Streptacidiphilus albus JL83: one gene and its partner. The protein of the gene in region 2 interacts with the protein of the main gene of each other region in a pairwise test. Links are inferred from orthologs where the notes say so. Each region holds a gene or a part of one and is shown on either strand. Other genes may lie near its edges. The genes, in order: pcrA and lpdA.

Evidence for each region.
Region 1: the proteins of lpdA (region 2) and pcrA interact in binary tests that used the Escherichia coli proteins (3 or more experiments, as listed by UniProt). The link is inferred for Streptacidiphilus albus JL83 from one-to-one orthologs.

Annotation. Positions count from the first base shown.
Region 1 is NZ_JQML01000001.1:5,721,918-5,730,872, reverse strand. What follows is about bases 1,882-5,086. They hold pcrA (DNA helicase PcrA), read right to left. Parts: upstream 4,704-5,086; coding sequence 2,082-4,703; downstream 1,882-2,081. Other genes in these bases: BS75_RS25110 (RNA 2'-phosphotransferase), read left to right, coding at 4,809-5,086; BS75_RS25120 (esterase/lipase family protein), read left to right, coding at 1,882-2,036. Outside these bases: BS75_RS25130 (GNAT family N-acetyltransferase), read left to right, coding at 1-417; BS75_RS25125 (cobalamin B12-binding domain-containing protein), read right to left, coding at 475-888; more of BS75_RS25120, read left to right, coding at 1,212-1,881; more of BS75_RS25110, read left to right, coding at 5,087-5,396; BS75_RS25105 (LuxR C-terminal-related transcriptional regulator), read right to left, coding at 5,435-6,166; BS75_RS25100 (PspC domain-containing protein), read right to left, coding at 6,163-7,560; BS75_RS25095 (PspC domain-containing protein), read left to right, coding at 7,678-8,955. UniProt on the Escherichia coli protein: A helicase with DNA-dependent ATPase activity. Unwinds DNA duplexes with 3'-5' polarity. Translocates on single-stranded DNA with 3'-5' polarity. Initiates unwinding more efficiently from a nicked substrate than double-stranded DNA.
Region 2 is NZ_JQML01000001.1:2,195,272-2,203,999, reverse strand. The notes cover bases 2,865-5,842. They hold lpdA (dihydrolipoyl dehydrogenase), read right to left. Parts: upstream 5,059-5,842; coding sequence 3,670-5,058; downstream 2,865-3,669. Other genes in these bases: BS75_RS09550 (leucyl aminopeptidase), read right to left, coding at 5,341-5,842. In the rest of the region: BS75_RS09570 (tetratricopeptide repeat protein), read right to left, coding at 1-243; BS75_RS09565 (esterase/lipase family protein), read right to left, coding at 236-1,606; more of BS75_RS09550, read right to left, coding at 5,843-6,852; BS75_RS09545 (adenosylcobinamide-GDP ribazoletransferase), read right to left, coding at 7,052-7,888; cobT (nicotinate-nucleotide--dimethylbenzimidazole phosphoribosyltransferase), read right to left, coding at 7,895-8,728. UniProt on the Escherichia coli protein: Lipoamide dehydrogenase is a component of the glycine cleavage system as well as of the alpha-ketoacid dehydrogenase complexes.

The DNA of each region.
Region 1 (8,955 bases), 3.5 Mb from region 2 along the record:
TTCCCGGAGGGCTACGAGCTCTCCACCGACCCGGCCCGCCTCGACGCCGAACTGATCCACCAGTGGCTGTCGCTGGACTCCTACTGGGCCCTCGGCCGCCCCCGCGCGAAGCAGGACCGCGCCATCGCCAATTCGCTCAACTTCGGCGTCTACGACCGCGCCTCCGACGCCCAGGTCGGCTATGCCCGGGTCGTCACCGACCGGGCGACCTTCGCCTGGCTCTGCGACGTCTTCATCTCACCCGCCGTACGCGGCAAGGGCCTCGGCACCGCCCTGGCCGCCGGCGTCCGGGACCACCTCGCCCCGTACGGCCTCCGCCGCATCATGCTGGCCACGGCGGACGCCCACGGGGTCTACGCCAAGGCGGGCTTCGAGCCACTCGCCCAGCCCGAACGCTGGATGGCCCTGGGCAGCTAGCGGCGCCGGTTCCGTCCCGCCGCCCGACAGGGGCGGCGGGACGGAACCAGGAGGCCGCTACGCCGCCGCGCCCGAGCCCACATGGCCGACCACCCAGGCCACCACGTCCCGGGTCGACGCCCCGGGGGTGAAGATCTCCGCCACGCCCATCTCCTTCAGCAGCGGGATGTCGTCCTCCGGGATGATGCCGCCGCAGAAGAGCTTGATGTCCTCCGCCTCGCGCTCGCGGAGCAGCTCCACCACCTTGGCGCAGAGGGTCATGTGCGCGCCGGAGAGGATCGACAGGCCGATGCCGTCGGCGTCCTCCTGGATCGCGGTGTCCACGATCTGCGCCGGGGTCTGGTGCAGCCCGGTGTAGATGACCTCCATACCCGCGTCCCGGAGCGCCCGGGCGATCACCTTGGCCCCGCGGTCGTGGCCGTCCAGGCCCGGCTTGGCCACCACCACACGGATCGGTCCGGACACACCCATCGTTGCCTCCTGCGTCAGCGCGGACGACCCCGACCGGGTTTCCGCGTCCGTTTCCTGGTTCTGCCCCGTGCGCCCGACGTTAACAGTCGTTCGCATCGCTAGGGCGGAGGTTATCGTCCGCGCTGCCCCTGCGCCGTTTCACGGCCCCGACCGAGGGGAGAATCACACCGGAACCAACGTTCACCGCACGTTGGACCCGGCGCCGCCCGGCCGCAATCCACCCGTGCCCACCCACTTCACCCGGCACCGTGCGCCCCTGTCCGTCCGACCACGGGACCTGTCCGCCGGCCCCTGCGTCCGCCTGCACCTGGGAGTCCGGAGCCGTGAGCTGCATCCCTCTGCGCCGAACCGTCGACCTCGTCCGCGCCGCCGGGCTGGAGACCGCCGCCCTCGCCGGGCAACTGCTGCTCGCGCCGACCGGCCTCACCCCCGGCCGCTGGCCGCCGCCGGCCCCGACCTGCGTCCACCCGCCGCAGCCGTCCCGGCGCACCGGCACGGCCCCGCCCGGACACGCCCCGGTGCTGCTGCTGCACGGCCTGTTCGAGAACCGTGCCGTGTTCACCCTGCTCCGGCGCTCACTGCGCAGCCACGGCTGGGAGCATGTGCACGCCCTCGGCTACAGCCCGCTGACCGCGGACGTCCACGGCGCCGCCGTCCGCTTCGGCCGACAGGTGGTCAGCACCCGGCAGCTGTACGGGGGTGAGCGGGTCGCGGTGGTCGGCCACAGCCTCGGCGGGCTGATCGCCCGCTACTACGTCCAGCACCTCGGCGGATCCGAGCACGTCCACACGGTGGCCACCCTCGGCACCCCGCACAGCGGCACCCCCACCGCGCTGCTGCTCCATCCGCTGCCGCTGGCCCGTCAACTCCTGCCGGGCAGCCGGACGCTGCGGACGCTGAGCGCCCCCGCGCCGGACTGCGACACCCGGTTCCTCTGCTTCTGGGGCGACTTCGACCCGCTGGTGCTGCCACCCGGCAGCGCCCGGCTGCTCCACCCCGACCTGCTGGTGGAGAACATCCGGGTGGCCGGGGCCGGCCATGTCTCGCTGCCGGTCCATCCCCAGGTGCTGGCCCTGCTCCGGCAGCGCCTGTCGAACCCGCCCGCCCCCGCCGTCCGACTCACTGCGGCCGAACGGCTCACCGCCTGACGGACGGCCAGTACCTGACGGACGACCAGTACCTGACGGCCGGGCTCAGAGCTTCTCCACCGGGGCGTAGCGGAGCAGCAGTTGCTTGGTGCCCTCGGTGCCGAAGTCGATGGTGGCCTTGGCGTCGTCGGCCGGGCCGGCCACGGCGACGACCGTGCCGAGACCGAAGCGGTCGTGGGTGACCCGGTCGCCGACGGCCAGCGAGACCGCCGGGCGGTCCTTCATCCGGCCCGCGCTCCTGCCCCAGCCGGCCGGCGCCGCCCGCTTGCCCGAGCCGCTGCCGAAGCCGCTGGTCAGACCGCTGGACGAGCCGCGCGAGGAGCCGCCGAAGCCGCCCCTGGCCGAGGGCGCCGCCGAGGCGGCCGAGCGCTTCTCGTCGACCAGCGTCGGCGGGATCTCCTCCAGGAAGCGCGAGGCCGGGTTGTACGAGGGCTGGCCCCAGGCCGAGCGCAGCACGGCGCGGGAGAGGTAGAGCCGCTCGCGGGCCCGGGTCAGCCCGACGTACGCCAGTCGGCGTTCCTCCTCCAGCTCCTTGGGCTGAGCGAGGGCACGCTGGTGCGGGAAGACGCCGTCCTCCATGCCGGTGAGGAAGACCACTGGGAACTCCAGCCCCTTGGCCGTGTGCAGCGTCATCAGCGTGATGACGCCCTTGTTCTCGCCCCCCTCATCATCCGGAATCTGATCCGAGTCGGCGACCAGAGCCACCCGCTCCAGGAAGCCGGCCAGGCCGCGGGCCACCGGCTCGGCGTCGGGGTCCTCGGCGTCGAGCTCCCCCTCGGCCGAGGCGAGCGCGGCCTCGGCCGCCGCCTCGGCCTGCTCGAACTCCAGGGCCACGGCCGCGAGTTCCTGCAGGTTCTCGACCCGGGTCTCGTCCTGGGGGTCGGTCGAGGCCTGCAGCTCGGCCAGGTAGCCGGTCTCCTCCAGCACCGCCTCCAGCACGGCCGCCGCACCCGCGCCCGAGTCGACCACGCCGCGCAGCTTGGCCAGCAGCTCGTTGAACTTCTTCACCGCGTTGGCCGAGCGCGCGGCCATCCCGTATGCCTCGTCCACGCGCCGCAGCGCCTCGGCGAAGGAGATCCGCTCGCGCTGGGCCAGCGCGTCGATCATCGCCTCGGCACGGTCGCCGATCCCGCGCTTGGGAACGTTGAGGATCCGCCGCAGCGGCACCGTGTCCTCGGGGTTGGACAGCACCCGCAGGTAGGCCAGGACGTCCTTGACCTCCTTGCGCTCGTAGAAGCGCACCCCGCCGACGACCTTGTAGGGCAGCCCGACCCGGATGAACACCTCTTCGAACACCCGGGACTGGGCGTTGGTCCGGTAGAAGACCGCGACATCGCCGGGGCGGGCGTCGCCGGCGTCGCACAGCCGGTCGACCTCGTCGGCGACGAACTGGGCCTCGCCGTGCTCGTCGTCCGCGACGTAGGAGACGATCCGGGCGCCGTCCGCGCCCGCCGTCCACAGGTTCTTGGCCCGGCGGTTGGTGTTGCGCTCGATCACCGCGTTGGCGGCGCTCAGGATGGTCTGGGTGGAGCGGTAGTTCTGCTCCAGCAGGATCGTGGTCGCGCTCGGGTAGTCCTCCTCGAAGTCGAGGATGTTGCGGATGGTCGCACCCCGGAAGGCGTAGATCGACTGGTCCGCGTCACCGACCACGCACAGCTCGGCCGGCGGCACCGACGCCAGCCCGGCCGCCGCCGGATTGACGTACTCGCCGTCCACCGTCATCTTGGGCCCGGAGCCGGCCGCGCCCCCGGACAGCTCCCGGACCAGGGTGTACTGGGCGTGGTTGGTGTCCTGGTACTCGTCCACCAGGATGTGCCGGAAGCGGCGGCGGTAGTACTCGGCGACGCTCGGGAACGCCTGCAGCAGGTGCACCGCGGTCATGATGATGTCGTCGAAGTCCAGCGCGTTGGCCTCGCGCAGCCGCCGCTGGTACAGGGTGTAGGCCTCCGCGAGCTTCCGCTCCATCGGGTTCTCGGCCTGCCCGGCGTAGGTCTCCTCGTCGATGAGCTCGTTCTTGAGGTTCGACACCTTCGAGGTGAAGGACTTCGGCGGGAACTGCTTGGGGTCGAGGTCCAGGTCCCGGCAGCACAGCGCCATCAGCCGCTGGGAGTCGGCCGAGTCGTAGATCGAGAAGCTGGAGGTGAAGCCCAGCAGCTTGCTCTCGCGGCGCAGGATCCGGACGCAGGCGCTGTGGAAGGTGGACACCCACATCGCCTTGGCCCGGGGGCCGACCAGGTCCTCGACCCGCTCGCGCATCTCACCGGCGGCCTTGTTGGTGAAGGTGATGGCCAGGATCTCCCCCGGCTGCACCCCCCGCGCCGCGAGCAGGTAGGCGATCCGGTGGGTCAGCACCCGGGTCTTGCCCGAACCGGCGCCGGCCACGATCAGCAGCGGCGACCCGGCGTGCACCACGGCCTCGCGCTGCTGCGGGTTCATCCCGTCCAGCAGCTGCACCGGATCCACGACGGTGCGCGGGGCGCCGTCGCGGTGGAACGCGTCCCGGCCGGGCGGCGGCGCGTCGAAACGGCCCGCGAACAGGTCGGCGGGCAGCTCCTCCTCGTAGGGGGCGTCGTCGAAGGGCGCGCCGTCGAAGGGGGCGTCGTCGTACGGCGCGTCACCCGGGGCGTCCAGGCCGGGCAGGGGGATGTCGTCAAAGAGGCTGCTCATCGTCTCCGAGTCTAGGCCGCCCCGCCGACAGCCCTCTCCAAAAGCCGGCAGCCGCCGCAAAAACCGGGAGACAGCGCCTGCGGCGACTCCGTACCGTCATCGGACATGTCACATTCGAACGACCCTGACACCGCACAGACGGTGAAGCAGTCGCGTTTCCTCTCCCTGGTGCTCCGGCACGAACCCGACCGGATCGGCCTCACCCTCGACCCGGGCGGCTGGGTCGCCGTCGACGAACTGCTGGCGGCGCTGGCCGCGCACCGGCGGCCGATGACCCGGGACCGGCTGGACCGCGTGGTGGCCGACAACGACAAGCAGCGCTTCGCCTTCGACGCCACCGGCACCCGGATCCGGGCCAGCCAGGGCCACAGCGTCCAGGTGGAGCTGGGCTACGCCGAGGCCGAACCGCCCGCCGTGCTGTTCCACGGCACCCACCCCGGCGCGCTGGCCGCCATCCGCCGCGAGGGGCTGCGCCCGATGCAGCGGCACGCCGTGCACCTCTCCCCCGACCGGGAGACGGCCGGCCGGGTCGGCGCCCGCCGGGGTCGCCCGGTGGTGCTGGTGGTGGACGCGGCCCGGATGGCCGCCGCGGGCCACCGGTTCCGGGTCAGTGCCAACGGCGTCTGGCTGACCGACGCGGTCCCGTCGGAGTACCTCGGCGGGCACGGTGCCCGGACCGGCGACCGGAGCTGAACCCGGAGCTGAACCCGGAGCCGGCGGATCCAGGTCGGTCAGACCAGTCGGCGGGCGGTCGCCCAGCGGGTCAGTTCGTGACGGTTGCTCAACTGGAGCTTGCGCAGCACCGCCGAGACATGGCTCTCGACCGTCTTCACCGAGATGAACAGCTGCTTGGCGATCTCCTTGTACGCGTAGCCGCGCGCGATCAGCCGCAGCACCTCGCGCTCCCTGGTGGTGAGCCGGTCCAGGTCCTCGTCGACCGGAGGGGTGTCGGTCGCGGCGAAGGCATCCAGTACGAAGCCGGCCAGTCGGGGTGAGAAGACCGCGTCGCCGTCGGCGACCCGGAAGATCGCGTCCACCAGGTCGGTGCCGGTGATGGTCTTGGTGACATAGCCGCGCGCGCCGCCGCGGATCACGCCGATGACGTCGTCGGCCGCGTCGGAGACCGACAGCGCCAGGAAGCGCACCGCCCCCGCGCCCTCGGGCGAGTCCGCCGGCGCGGTGCCGCCGGGCATCAGCGAGGCGCAGCGCCGCAGCACCTCGACCCCGCCGCCGCCGGGCAGGTGCACGTCCAGCAGGACCACGTCCGGCCTGGTCGCGGTGACCACCGCGACGGCCTGCTCGACATCGTCCGCCTCGCCGACCACGTCCACGCCGGTGGCCTCGGTCTGCCCGATCTCGGCGCGCACGCCGGTACGGAACATCCGGTGGTCGTCGACCAGGACGACCCGCGCCCGGCGGCCGACGGCCGCGGTTCCCTCGGTGCTCTCTTCCCCGCCCGTCATCCCTCGGCCCTCTCCATCTCAAGTTCGACCTCGGTACCGCCGGCCGGTGCCGGTCGTACCCGGGCGTGCCCGCCGTGCCGCTGCATCCGGCCGATGATCGACCCGCGCACGCCCATCCGGTCCTCCGGCACCGAGGCCAGGTCGAAACCGGGCCCGCGATCACGGACGAACACCCACACCGTATTCCCTTCGACCTCGGCATACACCGAGACCGGCTCGCCGCCGCCGTACTTGGCGGCGTTCACCACCGCCTCCCTGGTCGCCTGGACCTGGGCGGCGAGCCCCTCGTCCATCGGGCAGTCGCCGACGTGGATGAACTCGACCGGGATCCCGTGCAGGTCCTCCACCTCGGCGGCGACCGCGCGGATCGACTCGGCCAGGGTGGCCGGCGCGCCGGCGGACTCGCCGGGACCGGACGGACGGTAGAGCCACTGCCGCAGGTCCCGCTCCTGGGCACGGGCCAGCCGGGAGACCTCCTTGGAGTCGTCGGCGTTGCGGAGGATCAGGGTCAGCGTGTGCAGCACCGAGTCGTGGATGTGCGCGGCGACCTCGGCCCGCTCCTGGGCCCGGATCCGCTCGCGCCGCTCGGCGCTGAGGTCCTGCCACATCCGCAGCATGTAGGGCCCGCCGAGCAGCAGCACCCCGGCCAGGACCGCGAGCACGGCCTGGAAGACCTTGGCGAAGTCGCCGATGGAGCCGGACTCCACCAGGAAGCCGACCACCCCGGCGGCGACCAGCACCACCCCGGCGCAGAGCCGGAGCAGCGCCGAGTTCCGCTTGCCGTCGCCGAGCGAGAACCAGCGCGCCCAGCGGGCGTCGTCGGCCTGCCGCCAGACCACGGCCACCCCGAGCCCGGCCACCAGGAACGGCCAGATGTAGGGCGAACTCGACTGCTTGGTCAGGGTGTTGAAGAGCACCAGGACGCCGGCGACCAGTGCTATCAGGGCCAGCAGCGGCCCCCGGTGCGCCTCGGCCTCACCGGCGCGCGGGCGCGGCCCGGGACCGCCGAGCGGCTCGCCCTGGAGGGTCTGCTGGAGCGCCCGGCGCACCCGCCGCCAGCCGCGCTCCTCCTTGACCAGCGAGTAGGGCCCGACACTGCCCTGCTGCCAGTAGCTGGGCACGCTGCGGATGCCCAGCGGCACCGCGAACCAGAAGGCCGCGTAGAGCAGCGCACCCAGGCCGTTGCCGAGCAGCAGCACCACGAAGGCCGCGCGCACCCAGAAGACCGGGACGCCGAGGTGGGCGGCGAGCCCGTTGGCCACCCCGCTGATCATCCGTCCCTCGGGGATCCGGTAGAGCTTCCGGATGCGCACGGGCTCGGCTTCGGTGCTCTCGGGGGTGAGGTCTGCTGCTGCCACCCCCTGATCGTCACACGGTCGGGGTGTGCCGGGCATCAGGGTTGCGCAGGAACCTTCCCTGTCGTTGCCCCGAGCTGTGTCAGGGTTGGCCTCAGGGTCGGACCAGGGAGATGACGGATGGGCGCAGCGGCGGGCGGGCCGGAGGATGGCGGTATGACAGAGGAGACACCGCCCGCACCGGAGTCGGGAACGGCAGAGCCACCGGAGGGACCGCGCGCGCCGACCCGGCCGCCGCTGGAACGCAGCACCAGCCACCGGGTGGTGGCCGGGGTGTGCGGCGGACTCGGCCGCCATCTGAACATCGACCCGGTGGTGTTCCGGGTGGTCGTCGCCGTGCTCTGCCTGTCCGGCGGGGTGGGCCTGTTCATCTACGGGCTGGCCTGGTTGATCATCCCGGTCGAGCAGGACGGCCCGAGCGAGCTGAAGCGGCTGATGTCCGGGCGGGTGGACGGCCAGTCGCTGGGGGCGGTGCTGGTCACGGTGCTGGGCACCGGGATCTTCTTCTCCTACATGGGCGACAGCGACCACCTGTTCCCGCTGCTGCTGATCGCGCTGCTGGCCTTCGCCGCGCTGCGCTACGACCCGGACCGGTTCCAGGCCAGGCCGGTACCGCCGGTCGCGGACGCCTCGGCTCCGGCCGACGCCCCGCTGTCGGCCCCGGCCGGCGAACCGCAGCCGCCACGGCCGGCCGCCACCGCTGCCACGGCCACGGCCACGACCGCGGTGATCGCGACCGATGCCATCGCCCCGCCCGCCCCGGCCTGGTGGCAGCGGCTGGACCCGCTGCTGAAGCCCGGGACGACGCCACCGCCGCCGCTCGCCGATCCGGAGCCGAGCCCGTTCCGGGTGCCGCCGCCGGAGCCGCCGGCGGCCCCGGACCCCGGGCCCCGGCAGCGGGAGCAGCGGCCGGAACCGCCCCGGCGGAGGCGCTCGGCGCTCGGCTCGGTCTTCTTCTGCCTCGCGGTGATCACCGGCGGCGTGATGTGGGCCGTCGGCGTGCGCACCCACCACGGCGTGAGCCTGCTCGCGGTGCTGGCCGCCGCCCTGCTGGTGCTCGGCCTGGGACTGATCGTCGGCACCCGCTGGGGACGCGGCCGGGGCCTGGTGCTCTGGGCGACCCTGCTGACCCTGGCCGTGGCGGCGGTGGGCGCCAGCCCGGTACCGCTGCGCACCTCGTTCCAGCACATCCGCTGGGCGCCGGCGGCGGTCGGCCAGTTGGCGCCGTCCTACCAGCTGGGCTCCGGTCAGGCGACGCTGGACCTGGCCGACGTGCGGCCCGGGGCCGGACAGCAGGCGCACACCAGGGCGAGCCTGGGCGCGGGGCTGCTCCGGGTGCAGCTGCCCACCGGGCCCGAGATCGTGATCACCGCCAAGGTGGGCGCGGGCGCGGTGGTCCTGCCCGGCGGCGACGGCAGCGGGGGCGTCTCCGCC
Region 2 (8,728 bases):
CCAGATGACCAGCGCGGCCGAGTGACCGTGGTCCGTGCGGTGCCCTTCCGCCCAGGACTTCACCCGGGCCCTGACGGTGGCGAGGGGCTGGTCCTTGACGATCTCCGGCCGGTAGCCGAACTCGCTCAGCTGCTGCGCCAACTGCTCCAGTTGGTCGTTCGCGCCGTGCAGGTGGGGGAAGACCGCCTCGTGGTCGTAGTGCTCGGTCACCACCCCCAGCAGGGTGCCGCGCTCCTCACTCATCGTCAGCCGCTCCGACCAGCACGTGTGCGGTGAGGCTCTGCGCCTCCCGCGCCGACGCCGGGCGGACCGTCAGCCGGTACAGGCCCGGGGCCGACGGCGGGAACTCCGTGGCGTAGCGGCCCTCGCCGCGATTGCCCAGGGTCCGCTGCACCGGGCGGCCCGCGCCGCCGTCGACAGGGCTCAGCTCGGCGCGCAGGGCCAGCGCATCCCAGTCGCGGAAGGTCTCCGGGACGACGGCCTCGACCCGGCAGCCGGCCCCGGCCGACGGGTACTCGTCCGCCCTGATGCCGAAGCGGACCTGGTCCTCCGGGGCGCGATGGGACCGCGGCTGGGATGCGAGCCAGCCCCAGATCGCGTCGCGCACGCCGGGGTTGTTCTGCAGCGAGCCGTGCTGCTCGCTGGGGGTGAAGGCGGGGGAGAAGCCGTCGGGGCAGGAGGAGAGCCGGGGCACGCGGCCGTCGCCGCCCTCGTCGCTCGCGCCGATGGTCTCCAGGCCCAGTACGCTCCCGGCGGAGTAGGTACCGGTGGTGAGCGTCGGCTGGAGCACGCCCGTCACCGGCATCAGCTCGTACCCTCCGCCGCCCGCCCGGATCCGGGCATGGAACTCGGCGGCGTCCGCCAGCAACTTCGGATCCACCCCGGGGAGCCCCGGCATCTCGTCGACGCGCAGCAGACCCCTGCCGCCGTCGACCAGGCAGGCGTAGTCGGGCAGCAGCTGGTGCAGCGAGGGCAGGCTCCGGGCGAAGCCGCTCAGGCCGGGTACCCCGTGCACCAGCGACTGCAGGGCGTCCAGCGAACCCCGGTGCGGGGTGCCCAGGGTGATGATGCGCCGGACGACCTCGGCCCCGCCCAGGCACTCGGCGTAGTAGCGGGCGACCAGGCCGCCCATCGAGTGGCAGATGAGCACGACTTCGGCCTCGGCCCGCTCCGGCCGGCTGGCCCGCCAGCGGCCGAGCGCCCGGTCGACGGTCACCCGCAGCCGCTCGGCGTTGTAGCGGCAGGAGAGCCGCCAGTCGTAGCCGAAGGCGACGAGGTTGGGCGTGCCCTGGGCGTCCTCGCGATCGAGGGTGAAGCTCCGCTCCAGCCAGTCCAGCAGGTCGGTGTAGCCGCTGATCAGCGGGCTCATCCCGGGCAGGCCGTGGACGTCACGCATCGGTCCGGTGGCCTCGACCCCGTCGCCCGGGTGCTCGTCGCCGAGGTCCTGCGGGAGCGTCAACTGCCGCACCGAACCGCCGAACGTCCGGATCCCGCGCCGCAGCGCCGAGCCGGACAGGCCCCAGACCTCGTGCCCGTCCTTGCTCAGCCGACTGCCCATGATGCCCGGCAGCACCACGACGAGATCCCTGACCGCTTGCCGTTCCACGCGTGCCCCCGCTTCCCCACCCGCCCCGCTCCCCGCTGGTGGGACCACCGTACTTGCAGCCGCCGACACCGGCCGGGTAGATCCCCGAACGCACCGCTGCCCCCGTCTCGCCGGGGCGGGACGGGGGCAGCGGGGTGGTGCCGTGGTGCGGGGTGGCCTTACAGGCCGAGGTCGCCCTCGAAGGCGCCCTCTTCCAGGCGGGCCTTGACGGTGCCCAGGAAGCGGGCGGCGTCGGCGCCGTCGACCACGCGGTGGTCGTACGACAGGGCCAGGTAGACCATGTCGCGGACGGCGATGGTGGTGCCGAGCTCCGGGCTCTCGATCACGACGGGACGCTTGACCGTCGCGCCGATGCCGAGGATCGCCACCTGCGGCGGGGTGAAGATCGGGGTGTCGAACAGCGCCCCGCGCGAGCCGGTGTTGGTGACGGTGAAGGTGCCACCGGACAGCTCGTCCGGCTTGACCTTGTTGTCCCGGGTGCGGGCGGCCAGGTCGGCGGTCTTCTTGGCGATGCCGGCGATGTTGAGGTCGCCCGCGTCGTGGATGACCGGGACCATCAGGCCCTTCTCGGTGTCCACCGCGATGCCGACGTTCTCGGTCGCGTGGTAGGTGATCGTGCCCTCGGCGTCGTTGAGGGTGGAGTTGACCACCGGGTGCGCCTTGAGCGCCTCGGTCGCGGCCTTCACGAAGAACGGCATCGGCGAGAGCTTGACGCCCTCGCGGGCCTGGAAGCCCGCCTTGGCCTTGGCGCGCAGCCGCATGATGTTGGTGACGTCCACCTCGACCACGGTGGTGAGCTGCGCGGTGGTCTGCATCGCCTTGAGCATGTTGTCGGCGATGACCTTGCGCATCCGGGTCAGCTTGACGGTCTGTCCGCGCAGCGGCGAGGCCTCGGCGATGGTCGCCGGGGCCTTCGCGGCGGCGGCCGGGGCGGCCGTGGCCGCAGCGGCGGCGCGGGCTGCCTCGGCGGCGGCGATGACGTCCTGCTTGCGGATGCGACCGCCGACGCCGGAGCCCTCCAGCGAGCCCAGGTCGACACCCTGCTCGGCCGCGAGCTTGCGGACCAGCGGGGTGACGTAGGCGTCGCCGGCGTCGGCGACCGGCGCGGCCGGAGCAGCGACCACGGGGGCCGGAGCGGCGACCGGGGCCGGGCAGCGGCGACCGGGGCCGGGGCGGCGACCGGAGCGGCCACGGGGGCGGCGACCGGGGCCGGGGCGGGCGCGGCGACCGGGGCGGGCGCGGCGACCGGCGCCGGAGCAGCGGCCACGGGGGCCGGTGCCGGGGCGGCGACGGGGCCGGAGCAGCGGCGACCGGGGCCGGGGCGGCAGCGGGGGCGGCACCGGCGACGCCGATGACGGCCAGCTCCGCGCCGACCTCCACCGTCTCGTCCTCGCCGACGCTGATCTTCACCAGGACACCGGACACCGGGGCCGGGATCTCGGTGTCGACCTTGTCCGTGGAGACCTCGAGCAGCGGCTCGTCGGCCTCGACGGTGTCGCCCTCGGCCTTGAGCCAGCGGGTGACGGTGCCCTCGGTGACGCTCTCGCCCAGGGCGGGCAGCAGCACCGGGGTGCCGGCGACCGGCGCGGCCGGGGCGGCGGCCGGAGCCGGGGCGGCGACCGGGGCGGGCGCGGCGGCCACGGGGCGGGCGCGGCGACCGGGGCCGGAGCGGCGGCGACCGGCGCCGGCTCGGCGACCGGCGCGGCCACGGGTGCGGCGACCGGCGCGGGCGCGCCGGTGCCGTCGTCGATGACGGCCAGCTCGGCGCCGACCTCCACCGTCTCGTCCTCAGCGACCTTGATCGAGGCCAGGATGCCGGACACGGGCGCCGGGATCTCGGTGTCGACCTTGTCGGTGGAGACCTCGAGCAGGGGCTCGTCGACCTCGACGCGCTCACCCTCGGCCTTGAGCCAGCGGGTGACGGTGCCCTCGGTCACGCTCTCGCCGAGCGCGGGCAGTGTTACTGAGACCGCCATGGTTTCAGTTGCTCCTTGTGGTGCGTGCGGATGGGTGGCCCTGGGGCTCCGGGGGCAGCCCCCGGGTCGGACGCGGTGCGAGGGACGTCAGTCGTGGTTGTGCAGCGGCTTGCCGGCCAGCGCCAGGTGGGCCTCGCCGAGGGCCTCGCTCTGGGTCGGGTGCGCGTGGATCAGCTGGGCGACCTCGTTGGGCAGGGCCTCCCAGTTGTAGATCAGCTGGGCCTCGCCCACCTGCTCGCCCATGCGCTCGCCGACCATGTGGACGCCGACCACGGCGCCATCCTTGACCTGGACCAGCTTGACCTCGCCGGCGGTCTTCAGGATCTTCGACTTGCCGTTGCCGGCCAGGTTGAACTTGGCGACGACCACCTTGTCCGCGCCGTACAGCTCCTTGGCCTTGGCCTCGGTGATGCCGACGGAGGCGACCTCGGGGTTGCAGTAGGTGACGCGCGGCACGCCGTCGTAGTCGATCGGGACGACCTTGAGGCCGGCCAGCCGCTCCGCGACGAGGATGCCCTCGGCGAAGCCGACGTGCGCCAGCTGCAGGGTCGGGACCAGGTCGCCCACCGCGGAGATGGTCGGGACGTTGGTCTGCATGTACTCGTCGACGAGGACGTAGCCGCGGTCGGTCGCGACGCCCGCCTCCTCGTAGCCCAGGCCGGCCGAGACCGGGCCGCGGCCGACGGCGACGAGCATCAGCTCGGCCTCGACCTGCTTGCCGTTCTCCAGCGAGGCGCGGACACCGGTCGCGGTGTACTCGACACCGGCGAAGCGGGCGCCCAGCTCGAACTTGATGCCGCGCTTGCGGAAGGCCCGCTCCAGCAGCTTGGAGGAGTTCTCGTCCTCCAGCGGGGCGAGGTGCGGCAGCGCCTCGATGATGGTGACCTCGGCCCCGAAGGACTTCCAGACCGACGCGAACTCGACGCCGATGACGCCGCCGCCGAGCACGATCACGGACTGCGGGACCCGGTCCAGGGTCAGCGCGTGGTCCGAGGAGATGACCCGGTCGCCGTCGATGGCCAGGCCGGGCAGCGACTTCGGCACGGAGCCGGTCGCCAGCAGGATGTGGCGGCCGGTGTAGCGCTCGCCGTTGACGTCCACCGTGGTCGGGGACGAGAGGCGGCCCTCACCGGACACGTAGGTGATCTTGCGGCTGGCCACCAGGCCCTGCAGGCCCTTGTACAGGCCGGCGATGACGCCGTCCTTGTAGGCGTGGACGCCCTGGATGTCGATGCCCTCGAAGGTGGCCTTCACGCCGAAGCCCGCGCTCTCGCGGGTCTGGTCGGCGACCTCTCCCGCGTGCAGCAGAGCCTTGGTCGGGATGCAGCCGTTGTGGAGGCAGGTACCGCCGAGCTTGCCCTTCTCGATGAGGGCCACCTGCAGCCCCAACTGGGCCGCCCGCAGCGCGGCGGCGTATCCGCCGCTTCCGCCTCCGAGAATGACAACGTCGAAAACGGTGCTGGCGTCGTTCGCCACGTCACGTCCTCCATGCAAAAGGGGTGCGGATCGTCCCGGTCGATCTCCGGCCGGGGTTGGGTACTCCCTTGTGGGGAGACCAGTCGTGCCGGATATACATCCTCGCACTTGTTCACACCGCATGATGTCCCGGGTCGCTCTGTGGACGCGGTGAGCCCGCTCAGCGGTGCCCTGCGGTCCACTCATCACTCGGATGCCCGTGCGGTTGCGCTCATGGCGAACGCCGGGGGCGGCCCGCGCATTCCGCGCGGGCCGCCCCTCGAACCGGTCGGGACCGGGGTGCTACAGAGCTCCGGCCGAAGCCTCCTCGGCGAGCTGGACCAGGGTGCGCACGGCCGAGCCGGTGCCGCCCTTGGGGATGTAGCCGTAGGGCGCGCCCTCGTGGAACGCCGGTCCGGCGATGTCGAGGTGCGCCCAGGAGATGCCCTCGGCGACGAACTCCTGCAGGAACAGGCCGGCCACCAGGCCGCCGCCCATCCGGTCGCCCATGTTGGCGATGTCCGCGGTCGGGGACTCCATGCCCTTGCGCAGCTCGGCCGGGAGCGGCATCGGCCAGGACTGCTCGCCGGCGGCGGTGGCCGCGGCGAAGACCTTGTCCCGGAAGTCGTCCTGGTTGGCCATGATGCCGAAGGTGCGGCTGCCCAGCGCCATCATCATGGCGCCGGTCAGGGTCGCCACGTCGACGATCGCGTCGGGCTTCTCCTCGCCGGCGCGGACGATCGCGTCGGCCAGCACCAGCCGGCCCTCGGCGTCGGTGTTCAGCACCTCGACGGTCTTGCCGCCGTACATCTTGAGCACGTCGCCGGGGCGGGTGGCCGAGCCCGAGGGCATGTTCTCCGCCAGCGCCAGCCAGCCGGTGACGTTGACCTGCAGCCCGAGGCGGGCGGCCGCGACCACGGCGGCGAACACGGCGGCGGCGCCGGACATGTCGCACTTCATGGTCTCGTTGTGGCCGGCCGGCTTGAGCGAGATGCCGCCCGAGTCGTAGGTGATGCCCTTGCCGATGAAGGCGAGCGTCTGCTTGGCCTTGGGGTGGGTGTAGGCGACCTTGACCAGGCGCGGCGGGCGCGCGGAGCCGATGCCGACGCCCATGATGCCGCCGAAGCCGCCCTTGGTCAGCGCCTTCTCGTCCAGCACCTCGACCTTGAGGCCGTGCTCCTTGCCGACGGTGGTGACGATGTCGGCGAAGGACTTCGGGAAGAGGTCGTTCGGCGGGGTGTTGATGAGGTCGCGGGTGCGGTTCATCTCCTCGGCGACGACGGTGGCCCGGTCGACGGCGGCCTTGTTCGCCTTGTCCCCGCGCTTGGCGCCGACCAGGGCGATCTCGGCCAGCGGGTCCTTGCCGCCGGCCAGGGCGGCCTCGCTGCGGAACGCGGTGAAGGTGTACGCGCCGAGCAGCGCGCCCAGGGCGACTGCCTCGACGGCGGCGGCGTCGGCCAGCGGCAGCGCGAAGGCGGCCTTCTTGGAGCCGTGGAGAGCACGCGCGGCGGTGCCGGCGGCGCGGCGCAGGGCCTCGGCGTCGAAGGCGTCGCCCTCGGTCGCGTCACCCAGGCCGACGGCCAGGATCAGCGAAGCCTTGACGCCGGCCGGGGCCGGCAGCTTCACGGAGTCGCCCTCGGCCCCGGTGGCGCCCAGGGTGGTGAGGACGGCGGCGAGCTTGCCGTCGAACGCCTCGTCGACGGTCTCGGCGCCCGGGGCGAGGACGAGGCCCTTGGGGCCCTTGGCCACCGCCACGACGACGGCGTCCGCGCGCAGCGCGTTGGCCGCGGAGGTGCTCAGAGACACTGAAGTCACGTAATGCGTCCTGTTCTGTATGCGGTCCTCGGCCGGGTGCTGAGGAGGCGAGGGTTCGCGGTGCCACGACTGGGTCCGGGCACCTCGTCTTGCATGGTAGTCCGCATGCTGGAAAGCCGCGCCCCCCAGGGGGGTTCGAGTCACCACAGCTTGTGGTGTCACGCGGCATGTCGGACTGTCAGAAGCCTGTCGGTCGGCGTCAGGAGGCGGCGAACAGGGCCCAGAGCACCACGGCGGCGGTCGCCGAGGTCTCCACCATCGCACCCAGGACATCGCCGGTGATCCCCCCGAAGCGTCGCACGCAACGGGCCAGGAGCAGCGAAGAACACACCGGCCCGCAGACCAGGGCGAGCAGCGCGGCCAGCGCCAGGCGCGCGCCGTGACCGCCGTGGCCGCCGGTGGCCCAGCCGGCCGCGGCCAGCGCCGCCGCCGTGAGCACCGCCGCCACCAGCGCGGATCCGGTGCGCACCGTCCCGGCGACGGTCGCGCCCAGGCCGTCGGGGCGGGCGGAGGGGACGCCGGTGCGGCAGCCGAGCAGCAGCGCGGCCCGGCCGACCGCGGCGGCCAGCACCGCGCCGCACGCCCCCTGGGCCGTGCCCGCCTCGAACGCCCGCTCCAGCGCCGCGATCTGAGCCAGCATCACCAGCAGCAGCACCAGCACCCCGAAGGGCCCGATGTCCGAGGCCTTCATGATCCGCAGCGCCGCCTCCGGCGGCTTGTTGCTGCCCAGGCCGTCGGCGACGTCGGCCAGTCCGTCCAGGTGCAGGCCGCGGGTCAGCGCCGCGAGCACGCCGACGACGGCGACCGAGGCCAGCAGCGCTCCGCCGCCCAGCCAGGACAGCGCCGCGCCCGCCGCCGCCGCGACCAGTCCCAGCACCAGCCCGACCAGCGGGGCGCAGAGCATCGCCCGCCCCGCCGTCGGCCGGTCCCAGCGGCGGACCGGGACCCGGAGCACGGACAGGGTCCCGAAGGCGAAGCGCAGCCCGTCCGCCGCCGAGGCCGGCCGGTCCGGCGTGGAGGTCGGCCCGTCCGGCATCGGCGGCTAGGCCTGGTCGACCGGCGCCAGCGGCAGCTCCGCCAGCAGCGTGGAGGCGGCCTGCAGCAGCGGCAGCGCCATCAGCGCGCCGGTGCCCGCACCCAGGCTCACCTGCTGGTCCAGCAGCGGTTCGACGCTCATCCGGTCGTACGCCTTGGCCTGGGCCGGCTCGCCGGTCGCCTGGCCGGCCCGCCACCACTCGGGGGCCCGGAACGCGATCCGCTGCGCCACCAGGGCGCAGGCGGCCGAAACCACGCCGTCCAGCAGCACCGGGGTGCGCCGCAGCGCGGACTGCAGCAGGAAGCCGGTGGTCGCGGCGAAGTCGGCGCCGCCGGTCGCCGCCAGCAGGTCGAGCTGGTCCGCCAGGACCGGGCGGGCGCGGCGCAGCGAGTCGCGGATCGCCGCGCACTTCACCATCCACACCCGGTCGTCGATGCCGGAGCCGCGCCCGGTGACGGCGGCGGCGTCGCTGCCGCAGAGCGCGCCGATCAGCACGGCGGCGACGGTGGTGGAGCCGACCCCGAGGTCGCCGAGGACGACCAGGTCGGTGCCGGAGTCGGCCTCCTCGTCGGCGACGGCCATGCCGGCCCGGAAGGCCGCCTCGGCCTCCTCCCGGGTGAGCGCGTTCTCGATGTCGATCCGGCCGGACCCGCGGCGCACCCGGTGGGTGCTCACACCGGCCGGGAACTCGTCGGGATCGGCGTCCACGCCCATGTCGACCACCCGGACCCCGGCCTGGAAGCGCTGCGCCAGCACCGAGACGGCGGCGCTGCCGTCCAGCACCGCGTGCACCCGGCGGACCGTGCTGCCGGGCGGCAGCGCGGAGACACCCAGTTCGGC